Regions from separate parts of the Bacillus sp. TCT6 genome, predicted to be linked through region 1. Evidence: riboswitches for the same ligand, from Rfam matches in the RefSeq annotation. Region 1 holds a riboswitch; the other holds the start of a gene.
What was found. A riboswitch is a leader RNA that binds a small molecule or an ion and turns the genes downstream of it on or off. The one in region 1 is predicted to bind cyclic di-AMP.
Positions count from the first base shown of each region.

Region 2: linked by a shared signal. The riboswitch ahead of AC0ONG_RS02385 (hypothetical protein) and the one ahead of AC0ONG_RS07765 (APC family permease) in region 1 are both predicted to bind cyclic di-AMP.

Region 1 covers NZ_JBVYHX010000001.1:1,515,912-1,521,681, forward strand. Annotated here, with positions in the region: gene trhO (oxygen-dependent tRNA uridine(34) hydroxylase TrhO) at 1-169, shown strand, start outside; gene AC0ONG_RS07750 (hypothetical protein) at 327-1,802, opposite strand; gene panE (2-dehydropantoate 2-reductase) at 1,978-2,922, shown strand; gene AC0ONG_RS07760 (hypothetical protein) at 2,987-3,115, opposite strand; cyclic di-AMP (ydaO/yuaA leader) riboswitch at 3,256-3,402, shown strand; gene AC0ONG_RS07765 (APC family permease) at 3,547-5,373, shown strand.
Region 2 covers NZ_JBVYHX010000001.1:492,504-498,273, forward strand. Annotated here, with positions in the region: gene thiG (thiazole synthase) at 1-435, shown strand, start outside; gene thiF (thiazole biosynthesis adenylyltransferase ThiF) at 428-1,447, shown strand; gene thiD (bifunctional hydroxymethylpyrimidine kinase/phosphomethylpyrimidine kinase) at 1,463-2,275, shown strand; cyclic di-AMP (ydaO/yuaA leader) riboswitch at 2,361-2,508, shown strand; gene AC0ONG_RS02385 (hypothetical protein) at 2,602-2,988, shown strand; gene AC0ONG_RS02390 (hypothetical protein) at 3,002-3,235, shown strand; cyclic di-AMP (ydaO/yuaA leader) riboswitch at 3,496-3,641, shown strand; gene AC0ONG_RS02395 (SipW-dependent-type signal peptide-containing protein) at 3,741-3,845, shown strand; gene kdpF (K(+)-transporting ATPase subunit F) at 3,845-3,922, shown strand; gene kdpA (potassium-transporting ATPase subunit KdpA) at 3,942-5,609, shown strand; gene kdpB (potassium-transporting ATPase subunit KdpB) at 5,623-5,770, shown strand, end outside.

The DNA of each region.
Region 1 (5,770 bases):
TCCAGAATGTAATAAGAAAATTTTATGTTCTGAAGAAAACGAAGCGAAATATTTACGTGCATGTTCTCATAAATGTCGTGTAAGTCCACGTAACCGCTACGTAATACAACATGAATTAACGGAAGAGCAAGTAGCTGCTGCATTAGAGAAAATCGAAGCAGGGAAGTAAGCTGAATTCGTATAATAAAAAGGTACTCCAAGCTTTATTTTGGAGTACCTTTTTTGTTATACGGTTCTGTCATTTGTCGGTAATTCGATATATTTGAAAAATCGCTGATAAAAATTTCATTTACTGCAGCATACCACATATTTGGAAATAACCTTCTTTAATTTTTATCCTCTTTTTCTTTTACAGCAGACAGTACAGTTTGTTTTACCCATGCTTTTCTTCTTTTGTGCTGCACAGCCCATTGGTATAACCCTTGAGCCCCTAAAATAAGTGAAATGACAATGCCGCTAATCGCAATTAATAGAGCGAAAAATTCAAGAGGTGACGATATTTTGTTTGAATCGGTGTTTCTTAGAAGATCGATCATAGTAAACCCTAACATTTGGCCTACTACAGAGTAGAGCGTTAAAATTAATAATAAGAGACTATCTTTTTTTGAGGCGACATTTTCTTGATATTTAAACAAACTATCAAGATTTTGTTTCGCGTTCGAGTATAAAACCTCAATATTAAAAAGTTTTCTTAAGCGGAAGAAAATATCTTCACTTTGTGATTGAGATACTAATTCTAAAGAAAAATAATTAGCAGTGAACGAATTAATCGAATAAATTAATTTCTCTATTTCATTAGTATCTTGTTCAATATTTAGCTCAGCATAGGCGTTTGCCATTTTTAATAAAACAATTTTATGGAATAGGTTTAATAATAAAGCGTAATAAAATTCTCCGTACATTTGACTAGCAAGTTTATCGATTTCGCGTTCTCCTTCATTTGTTACACATGTAAAAATATGTTCTTCCATAATGAAATAACGATTTGGAGCCCATCTCTGGTAAGCGTGTTTTTTTAAATAGTTATGAATGTAAGGAAGGTTACTTGCACTCACATATGGCTTACCATCACTTGTTAATCCGGAAAGACTGGAAGTACGATAAACATCCACTTCATTAAGTTCCATACCTTCTTTTAGTGACAATAAAGTTTGGACGTACATTCTCTGGTCTTCAAAGAAAGGGAAGGTTTGAAAGTATGAACTTCTTAATCTCTTCTTTTCAAAGAAATCAGTTACGCCATGAAATAAATAACCAAAAATGAATTTTTCAACTTGGGAATACTTTTTTCCGTTACATTCAATACAAATAGACTCATTTGTATCAGTTTTAGTTTCAAGTACACGGAAGCGATCTGCGAATTCGATTGCTTCAGATAAAGTCATGTTTGGAGCAGTGTTTACTTCTGTTCGAATTGTTAAGAAGCCAAGTTCATAAGGACAAAGTGTTACATCAATAGAGTGTATCTTGAATGGAATTGAAATAAGGTTTGTTGTTAAATGTCCAGTTAAGTTAAGATCTTTTGAATAACGTTGCAAGCCCTTTTGATGCTCTGAGTGAGGAAAGAGAATTTTATTTGTAAATGAGAGATAGTATGCTTCCATATTTTGATGTGAAACTTTAAACTCCCCATAATATGTATTTTCATCATCGAGATGATCGAGCCGAAAAGGACGAAAATCGTTTTTTTGTAAGAAAGGGAACATATTTTGTTCATATCCAGTTTTAAACGAAAACGGGAATATAAATTGGAATATAGCTGTTGCTACACCTTTTTCCTCAATTGTTTGTATTGCCTCCATCTACATTGTTTCCTTTCCATATATGCTATAGAAACAACATGCCCAAATTTATTTGAAAATAACCACTGTTTTATACTCAATTGAGAGTGAAAATTCAGCTTATTTAGCAGAGGACATGTATAATGTTATGTATACTAAAAGTTGTAAAATTGTATTTTGAAAAGGGGGATGCTGTATGCGGATTTTAGTATTAGGCGCTGGTGGAGTCGGAGGGTTTTTTGGTGGCAGATTAGTCGAAAAGGGAGAAGATGTTACATTTCTTGTTCGTAGTAAACGGAAAAAACAATTAGAGGAAAGAGGACTTGTAATCCGAAGTGTTAACGGGGATTTTTCCTTCCAACCGAAATTAATAACGAAAGAAGAGAGAACTTCTCCATTTGATGTCATTTTATTTTCAACAAAAGCGTATCACTTAAACGAGGCTATTCAAGATTTGAAGCCGTTTGTTGGCGAAAATACTGTAATCATTCCATTGTTAAATGGTATCGCTCATTTATCACTACTACAAAAAGAATTCGGCGAAGAAAAAGTAATTGGCGGTTTATGCTTTATCGAGACGACGTTAAACGATCAAGGAGAAATTGTACAAACTAGTGCTGCCAACAGACTTGTGTTTGGAGAAATTAAGTCTCAAAATTCAGAGAGAGTAAAGCATATTTCTAAAGCATTTGCAGGTACGAAGTCTAGTTTTGTTTTAAGTGAAAATATTACGCAAGATATGTGGCATAAATATTTATTTATTACTGTAATGTCAGGTGTGACAACGTTAATGCGTGCACCAATTGGACCAATCCGTGAAAGTGAAGGCGGCCGTGATTTTATCCGTAATGTGTTTGAGGAATCTGTACAAATCATGAGAGTATTAGGAGCTCCAGTAAAGGAAAATATTGCCCAGGAACATATGAAAACGATTGATAAAATTTCGTATGATATGAAGTCATCGATGCAGCGTGATATGGAAAAGGGTTCATTTATTGAAGGGAAGCACTTGCAAGGATATTTACTGGATGTAGCAGAGAAATTTTCTATAGCGGCACCATTATTAGGAACTATATATCAAAATTTAAAGGTGTATGAAGAGATGACCTTTAACAAATCTGTAATAGAATTAGATGTATGAAAAAATAAAAAAGATAGCAATATATAAGTGTATTGCTATCTTTTTTATTTTTTTGTATGACAAATCATTTATTTCTTTTCGTTCTATCTGTCAAATTTATTTCCTGTTCACGTTTACCATATAACTGATTAATTTCATTTGCTACTGCATCTAAATATGAATCGGAAAAAATAGGCTTCTTTTCTTTAGACATATGGGTCTCCTTTGTGGATTTTTTAGTATTCATTATGTATATTTCTCAGCGGATTATGCGCAATCATTTTAATTTTTTTCTTATTAAAAATTTTTGTTTACTTTTTGAAAATAAAGGAGTATTATAATCCACAGTTTCAATTTTCTAAATCGCTGAAACCGCATGGTACGGGGGACCCGTTTTTACGGATTAGTACATAATCCGATGGGGTGAATCCTTGAAAAAGGTAGGGCTACTCATAGGCCCGAATCCGACAGCTAACCTCGTAAGCGTTATATTGAGAAGGAAGGTGGAGCTTGTGCGACAAAAAAAATAATGTCTACAAGTCTATTTCGCTATGGCTTGTAGACATTTTTTGTTTTCTGAAGAAATAGTTTACTGGCTGTAACAAGCAGAAAAGTTCGTACAAAATTATTGGAGAGTGGACAGCATTGGTTTCATCTATTAAAAGATTTTTAATTGGAAGACCGTTAAAATCAACGGAGCTTGGAGAACAAAAGCTTAATAAAACGAAAGCTTTAGCTATTTTATCTTCTGACGCATTGTCATCAGTTGCTTACGGTCCAGAGCAAATTTTAATTGCTTTAGCAGGTGTTGGAGCGATCGCCTATTGGTATTCCATTCCGATCGCTGTTGGGGTATTAGTATTATTGACAGCCCTTATTTTATCTTATCGTCAAATTATTTTTGCTTATCCGCATGGCGGGGGAGCGTATGTTGTATCAAAAGAAAATTTAGGGATGAATCCAGGCTTAATTGCTGGAGGATCTTTATTAGTTGACTATATTTTAACTGTTGCGGTAAGTGTGTCCGCGGGTACAGATGCAATTACTTCTGCGTTTCCTAGCTTACATGCACATAACGTAATTATTGCGGTTATATTTGTTATATTAATTACGATATTAAATTTAAGAGGAGTAACGGAATCAGCTTCCGTGCTAGCATATCCTGTTTATTTATTCGTTTTAGCACTATTTATATTAATTGGTGTGGGCATATATAATATTTTAACTGGTCATGTTTCACCTACTTTACATGCGCCGATTGGAACACCAGTTGCAGGAATTAGTTTATTTTTATTACTAAGAGCATTTGCATCAGGTAGTTCTGCTTTAACAGGTGTTGAAGCAATTTCAAATGCAATTCCGAACTTTAAAGATCCTGCGCCAAACAATGCTGCAAAAACATTGCTTGCAATGGGTGCATTACTTGCTGTGTTATTTTCAGGAATTGTATTTTTAGCTTATTATTACGGAGTGACTCCGAGTAAAGAAGTAACAGTTGTTTCTCAAATTGCTGAACAAACATTTGGACGTAATTTCATGTACTATTTCATACAAGGTACAACAGCTTTAATATTAATTCTCGCTGCTAATACAGGCTATTCTGCATTTCCTTTATTAGCGGTTAACCTTGCAAAAGATAAATTCATACCGAGAATGTTTACGATTAGAGGAGACCGTTTAGGTTACTCAAACGGTATTATTATACTTGGAGTTGCTTCGATTATTTTAATTGTAGCTTTCCAAGGACAAACAGAACATTTAATTCCACTATATGCAGTAGGTGTATTTATTCCATTTACACTTTCTCAAACAGGGATGGTATTAAAATGGCTTCGGGAAAAACCTGAAGGATGGGCTTTAAGATTAACGGTTAATTTAATTGGTGCAGTTATTAGTTTTATCGTAATGAGCATGTTCTTTTTAACTAAATTTGCACAAGTTTGGTCGATACTTATTTTCTTACCTGCAATCATATTCTTATTCCACAGAATTAAGAAGCACTATGATGCGGTAGGTGATCAGTTAAGTTTAAAAACTTGTGAACCACTTGTTCCGATTAAGGGAAATGTAATCGTCGTTCCGGTAGCTGGTATGACTCACGTAGTAGAAAATTCATTGAACTATGCTAAGGCTCTTTCGGCAGATCAAGTTATTGCTGTATATGTTGCTTTTGACAGGGAAGAGGAAAAGAAATTTGAAGAGAAATGGAAAAAGTGGCAACCTGAAGTTAGGCTTGTTACATTACATTCTCATTATAGAAGTATTATCCAGCCGCTAACGAAGTTCATCGATACAGTGCAATATAAGGCAAGTGAATCGAATTACCGCGTTACGGTCGTTATACCACAGTTCATTCCAAAAAAAGGTTGGCATAACATTCTTCATAATCAATCCAGTTTACTCATACGTGCGTATTTACTTTATAAAAGAAATGTTGTTATTACGACAGTTCCATATCATTTGAAAAAATAAGAAGATTTTTTTAGGATAGCTTCGTGAAAATGAAGCTATCCTTTTTGTGTATATGCTATGCATAATTGCATATGGGCTCGAAAATTATATTTATATAATTTTATCAGTTATTTTCAAGTAGTGTTTTCTGTTGTGATATGTAGATATTTCAATCTATAAAGTGAATCGGATTATATTTTGAAATAAGGACACGAAAGCTTGAAAATAAAGGGAATGAAAATACTTCTTTACGTTATATAAACAGCTGTGTTTAAATGACCTTACAGTACAAAACATATATGAAAACAAAACGAAATTTCATATTTACGTATGTTGTTTAGTTTAAAATGAATAATATTTTTATGTAATATATTCACTGTGTGAATGTGGGGATTTCGATGAAATAGAAAATTTATAC
Region 2 (5,770 bases), 1.0 Mb from region 1:
ACGTTAAAGGCATCTGAAAAGTTACTGGAAGAAGGATTTATCGTACTTCCGTACACATCTGATGATGTTGTATTAGCACGTAAATTACAAGAGCTTGGCGTGCATGCGATTATGCCAGGAGCATCTCCAATCGGATCAGGACTTGGTATTGTAAATCCATTAAATTTGGGCTTCATTATTGAACAAGCGACAGTACCAGTTATCGTTGATGCTGGTATTGGTAGCCCAGCTGATGCGGCATTTGCAATGGAATTAGGAGCAGATGGTGTGTTATTAAATACAGCTGTATCAGGAGCAAAAGATCCTATTAAAATGGCACAAGCAATGAAACTAAGTATTGAAGCAGGCCGTTTAGGATTTGAAGCAGGTCGTATTGCACGTAAGCGCTGTGCAACTGCAAGTAGTCCTTTAGAAGGAATGAGCGTAGTTGAATAATCGATATTCTCGCCAAGAACTATTTTCTCCAATTGGAGCAGAAGGGCAGCAAAAGATAAGAGAAAAGCATGTACTTATTATCGGTGCAGGTGCATTAGGTAGTGTAAATGCAGAGATGTTTGTAAGAGCGGGTGTGGGCAAGATAACAATTGTTGACCGTGATTATGTAGATTGGAGTAATTTACAAAGACAACAATTGTATGCAGAGAGCGACGTAAAGAATAATCTCCCAAAAGCTATAGCGGCTAAAAAACGTTTAGAAGAGATTAATAGCGATGTAACAATAAAAGCTCTCGTTCAAGATGTAACAGCTGAAGAGCTAGAAGAACTTGTTACAAACGTTGATGTAATTATTGATGCGACTGATAATTTCGAAACACGCTTTATTGTGAATGATATAGCACAAAAATATTCTATTCCATGGATTTACGGTGCATGTGTAGGTAGTTACGGTCTTTCTTACACAATCCTTCCTAGTAAAACACCATGTTTATCATGTTTATTACAGTCGATTCCGCTTGGCGGGGCAACATGTGATACAGCGGGTATTATATCACCTGCTGTATCTCTTGTCGTTTCTCATCAAGTAACAGAAGCTCTTAAACTGTTAGTAGAAGATTACGAATCACTTCGAGATGGGCTTGTATCGTTTGATATGTGGAAGAATGAGTATTTATGTATGAATGTACAAAAGCTTCGCCAGCATAATTGTCCTTCATGTGGAGAGAATGCATTGTATCCATATTTAAATAAAGAGAACACATCAAAAACAGCAGTTTTATGCGGACGAAATACAGTTCAAATTAGACCACCTCATAAAGAAGAAATAAATTTTGAACAATATAAAGAGTTGCTGGAAGGTCGCGTGAATGATTTAAATGTAAATCCATATTTATTATCATTTTCTGTTGAAGACAAGAGGTTAGTCGCCTTTAAAGATGGCCGTGTGCTCGTACATGGAACGAAAGATATAAGCGAAGCAAAAACGATTTATCATCGCTATTTTGGATAGAAAAGGATGAGTGGGATGAAAGTGAATAAAGCTTTAACAATTGCAGGGTCTGATAGCGGCGGTGGTGCTGGAATTCAGGCAGATTTAAAAACATTCCAAGAGCTTGGTGTATACGGAATGACGGCTATTACGGCAATTACTGCTCAAAACACGCTTGGCGTTCAAGGGGTATATCCTGTTCCTTTAGAAGGTATTACAGAACAGCTGAATTCAATTGGTACGGATTTAACACCAGATGCAGTGAAACTAGGAATGTTATTTAGTAGTGAAATAATTCAAATTGTTGCAGAACAAATTAAAAAATTTGGCTGGAATAATATTGTGCTAGATCCCGTTATGATCGCAAAAGGCGGTGCATCATTATTACAGCAAGAAGCAGTTCATGCATTACAAGAATATTTATTACCAGTAGCAACCGTTATAACACCGAATGTTCCAGAAGCAGAAGTGTTAACTGGGATGGAGATTCATAATGTTGAAGATAGTAAGGAAGCTGCAAAAGTATTGCACAAATTAGGTGCTAAATATGTGCTTATGAAGGGCGGACATGCAGAATATCAAGGTAATGAAGTAATTGATTTCCTCTTTGATGGAGAAGAATTTATTGAGTTTAGAAGCGAGCGAATTCCTTCAAAGCAAACGCACGGAAGTGGGTGCACATTTGCTTCAGCGGTTACAGCAGGACTTGCGAAAGGATACTCAATTGAAGATGCTGTTCAAGAAGCAAAACGATTTATTAGTATAGCAATTGAAGAGCCATTGAATATTGGTAGTGGTCATGGACCGACGAATCATTTTGCGTATAAAGTGAATAGAACGCGTGTATAGATAAGTGAAAAGCCAGTTTTATAACTGGCTTTTTTTCTGTTTACTTTTTCAAAATACAGGAGTAATATATCAGCCAGAATATATTTTTTTGTAAACGCTGAGTCCAATTATATGGAGCGGAGGAACCAATTTGTGCGTCTGCACTAGGGGTGAATCTTTCAACTTTGAAAGTAGGGCTACTCTCAAAGTCCGAATCCGACAGCTAACTTCGTAAGCGTCTTGAGAGAGGACGGTGCCATGATGGATACATCACTTCATCGATCTGATTAGTATAGGGGAATATCAATCTATGTTTGATTTCTTTTATACTAAGGAGGATGAGGTACATGGAACTAACACTTATTTGTGTGGGAGAAGAAAGTAAGGTAGATAGTTTAAGAGATCTAGTATCATTTCAACATGAGTTAATTATTTTTACGGCAAATGAAGAGATAGCGGCTGAAGTTAGGAATTGTGGGTTTGATTGGACTTATAGTTGCAGTAAGGAGCAGGACTTTACTAGTATTTTTGAGTGTATTAAGAAGGTGATTTTACTAGGGGATGAGCTTCCAATCGTTAGTTTTTTCACAGAACACATTCGCTTTTCTTTTCAAGCACCTATTACTGTTGTTACAAGGAATAAACGATATCCAGCGAGGCTCTATGAAACAATTGGAGCTAAGTTTGTCGTGTTTACAAATTGTGATAATATTTCTTTTTTATTTTTTGAATAGAGCGGGGGAAGAAATGATGAAGGTACTATTACTTGGAGATATAGCAAATCGTTGGGCAGTATCGGTAGAGCGAGTTCAAGAATTGGTTCAGATTGATCCCCTTTTTCCAGGGCCGTATATTATATTACCATCAAAAGATGCTTTGTATTTAGAGGTGGATATTACCGAATATGAGCAGCTACATGCAGAATTGTCACAGGTTTATATTCGCGGGAGAAATTTACGTGCTTTTTTACGAGGAGAATAAATAGTGAAATAAAAAGAGCGAATGCTAAGTGCAACAAGCTATGCACTTTATGTCATTCGCTCTTTTTATTTCGTATTGAAAAGATCATTTCTGTGAAAATGAAAGAAAAGACGAGTAAATAGATGAAAGAATATTAATAATACTCAATGTAAGCGTTTAAATAGATGGATATTTTCTTATTTTCAGTAATTTACCCCTTTACAAGTGAAATATAGAGGAGTATATTTACTCTCATAAATCATTCATAAAATTTCCAAAAAAACCTAAAATCGCTGAGTTCCAGAAATGGAGCGGGGGAACCAATTTTGTGCATCGTCACTTGGGGTGAATCTTTCAGTTTTGAAAGTAGGGCTACTCTTTAGGCCCGAATCCGACAGCTAACCTCGTAAGCGTTTAGAGAGGAGGTTTACTTTTTGTTGTTCATTTTTTGAACACTGAGTAGAGCTCAGTGTTCTTTTTTAATATTTAAATGGTAAATTTTAACAAAATGAAGAGAGGGATAGTTATGTTAGATGTTGTAATGGTCGGGATTTTTATTTTATTAGTTGCATCGATGGCAAGTCTTGCAAGTTGGTCAGATAAAGTTGTGAAAGAAGGAAAGCAATCATGATGATTGTCTTATCGGTTATAGTCGCAGCAATTACAGTGTATTTAGTGTATGCATTATTAAATCCAGAGAAGTTTTAATTAGGGGGAATCATTCATTATGATTTGGGTTGCAGTCATTATTACAATGCTCTTGTTTATTTTAGTAGCAAAGCCAATGGGGATTTATTTAGAAAAAGCTTTTCAAGGTAGCAAAATGCTAGATAAAGTATTCGGCCCTTTTGAAAAACTTATTTTTAAAATTACGGGTGTAAAAGAATACAATCAAACGTGGAAACAGTACGCATTATCATTAGTTTTACTCAATGGATTTATGATTGTTGTCGTATATTTCATTTTCAGATTACAAGGTGTGTTGCCGCTAAATCCAGCACATATTGAAGGAATGGAGCCTACGCTCGCTTTTAATACAGCAATTAGTTTTATGGCTGATACAAACTTACAGCATTATAGCGGTGAAAATGGTTTATCTTATTTATCACAATTAATCGGAATTACATTTTTAATGTTTGCAGCACCGGCAACGACATTAGCACTCGTTATGGCATTTATAAGAGGGCTCGCTGGAAAAGAACTTGGTAACTTTTTCGTTGATTTTACGAGAGCACTAACGAGAGTGTTTCTTCCTATCGCATTTATTGCGGCGCTAGTCTTTGTCGCACTTGGTGTACCGCAAACGTTAGATGGAGCGGTTACAGCACAAACGATTGATGGGGCAAAACAAAGTATATTACGTGGGCCTGTTGCATCATTCGTTTCCATTAAGGAACTTGGAAATAACGGCGGTGGATTTTTCGGAGCAAACTCTACGCATCCTTTTGAAAACCCAGGACAAATGAGTAATATTTTGCAAATGATGCTTATGATGTTATTGCCAACAGCACTTCCATTTACGTACGGACGAATGGTAGGAAATAAAAAACAAGGTCGTATTCTCTTCGTATCACTATTCATGGTGTTTCTACTAGGATTTATAACAATTACGACATCTGAACTAAACGGGAATCCGGCATTAAATGGAATGGGTATCGAACATGTACAAGGAAGTACAGAAGGGAAAGAAGTACGATTTGGAACAGTATTTTCTTCACTATACGCAACGGTAACGACAGCTGCTGAAACAGGCGCCGTTAATACGATGCATGATACGTTAACACCAATTGGCGGTTTAGTTCCACTTGTAAATATGATGTTAAACACAGTATATGGCGGCGTTGGAGCAGGTTTTGTAAATATTATTATGTATGCAATTATTGCAGTGTTTATATCTGGGTTAATGGTTGGACGGACACCAGAGTTTTTAGGTAAAAAGATTGAAGGTAAGGAAATGAAATTAATTGCGGTCACGATACTATTTCATCCATTGCTCATTTTAGGCTTTTCGGCATTAGCTCTTTCAACAAATTTAGGGACGGATGCTATTTCTCATTCCGGTTTCCACGGTTTAACGCAAGTTGTATATGAATATACATCGTCAGCTGCGAATAACGGATCTGGATTTGAAGGATTAGGAGATAATACACCGTTTTGGAATATTACGACTGGTTTAGTTATGTTTTTAGGACGTTACTTCAGTTTAATTACGATGCTAGCTGTGGCAGCTTCGTTGAAAGAAAAAACGGTAGTGCCAGAAACAGTCGGAACGTTCCGTACAGATAATAGTTTATTTGGTGGTATCTTTATCGGAACAATTGTAATTGTTGGTGCATTAACATTCTTCCCGATGTTAGTACTCGGACCAATTGCAGAATTTCTTACATTGAAGTAATGGAGGGTAAATGATGAGACCGGTAGTAGTAAAAGAAAAACAATTAAATGAGTCACAAATACATGCTGTAGAAGATGAAGTTAGACAAGCGAAAACGATGGATCGTGATATCGTAACACATGCGATGAAGCAATCCATTGCGAAATTGAATCCGAAAGTCA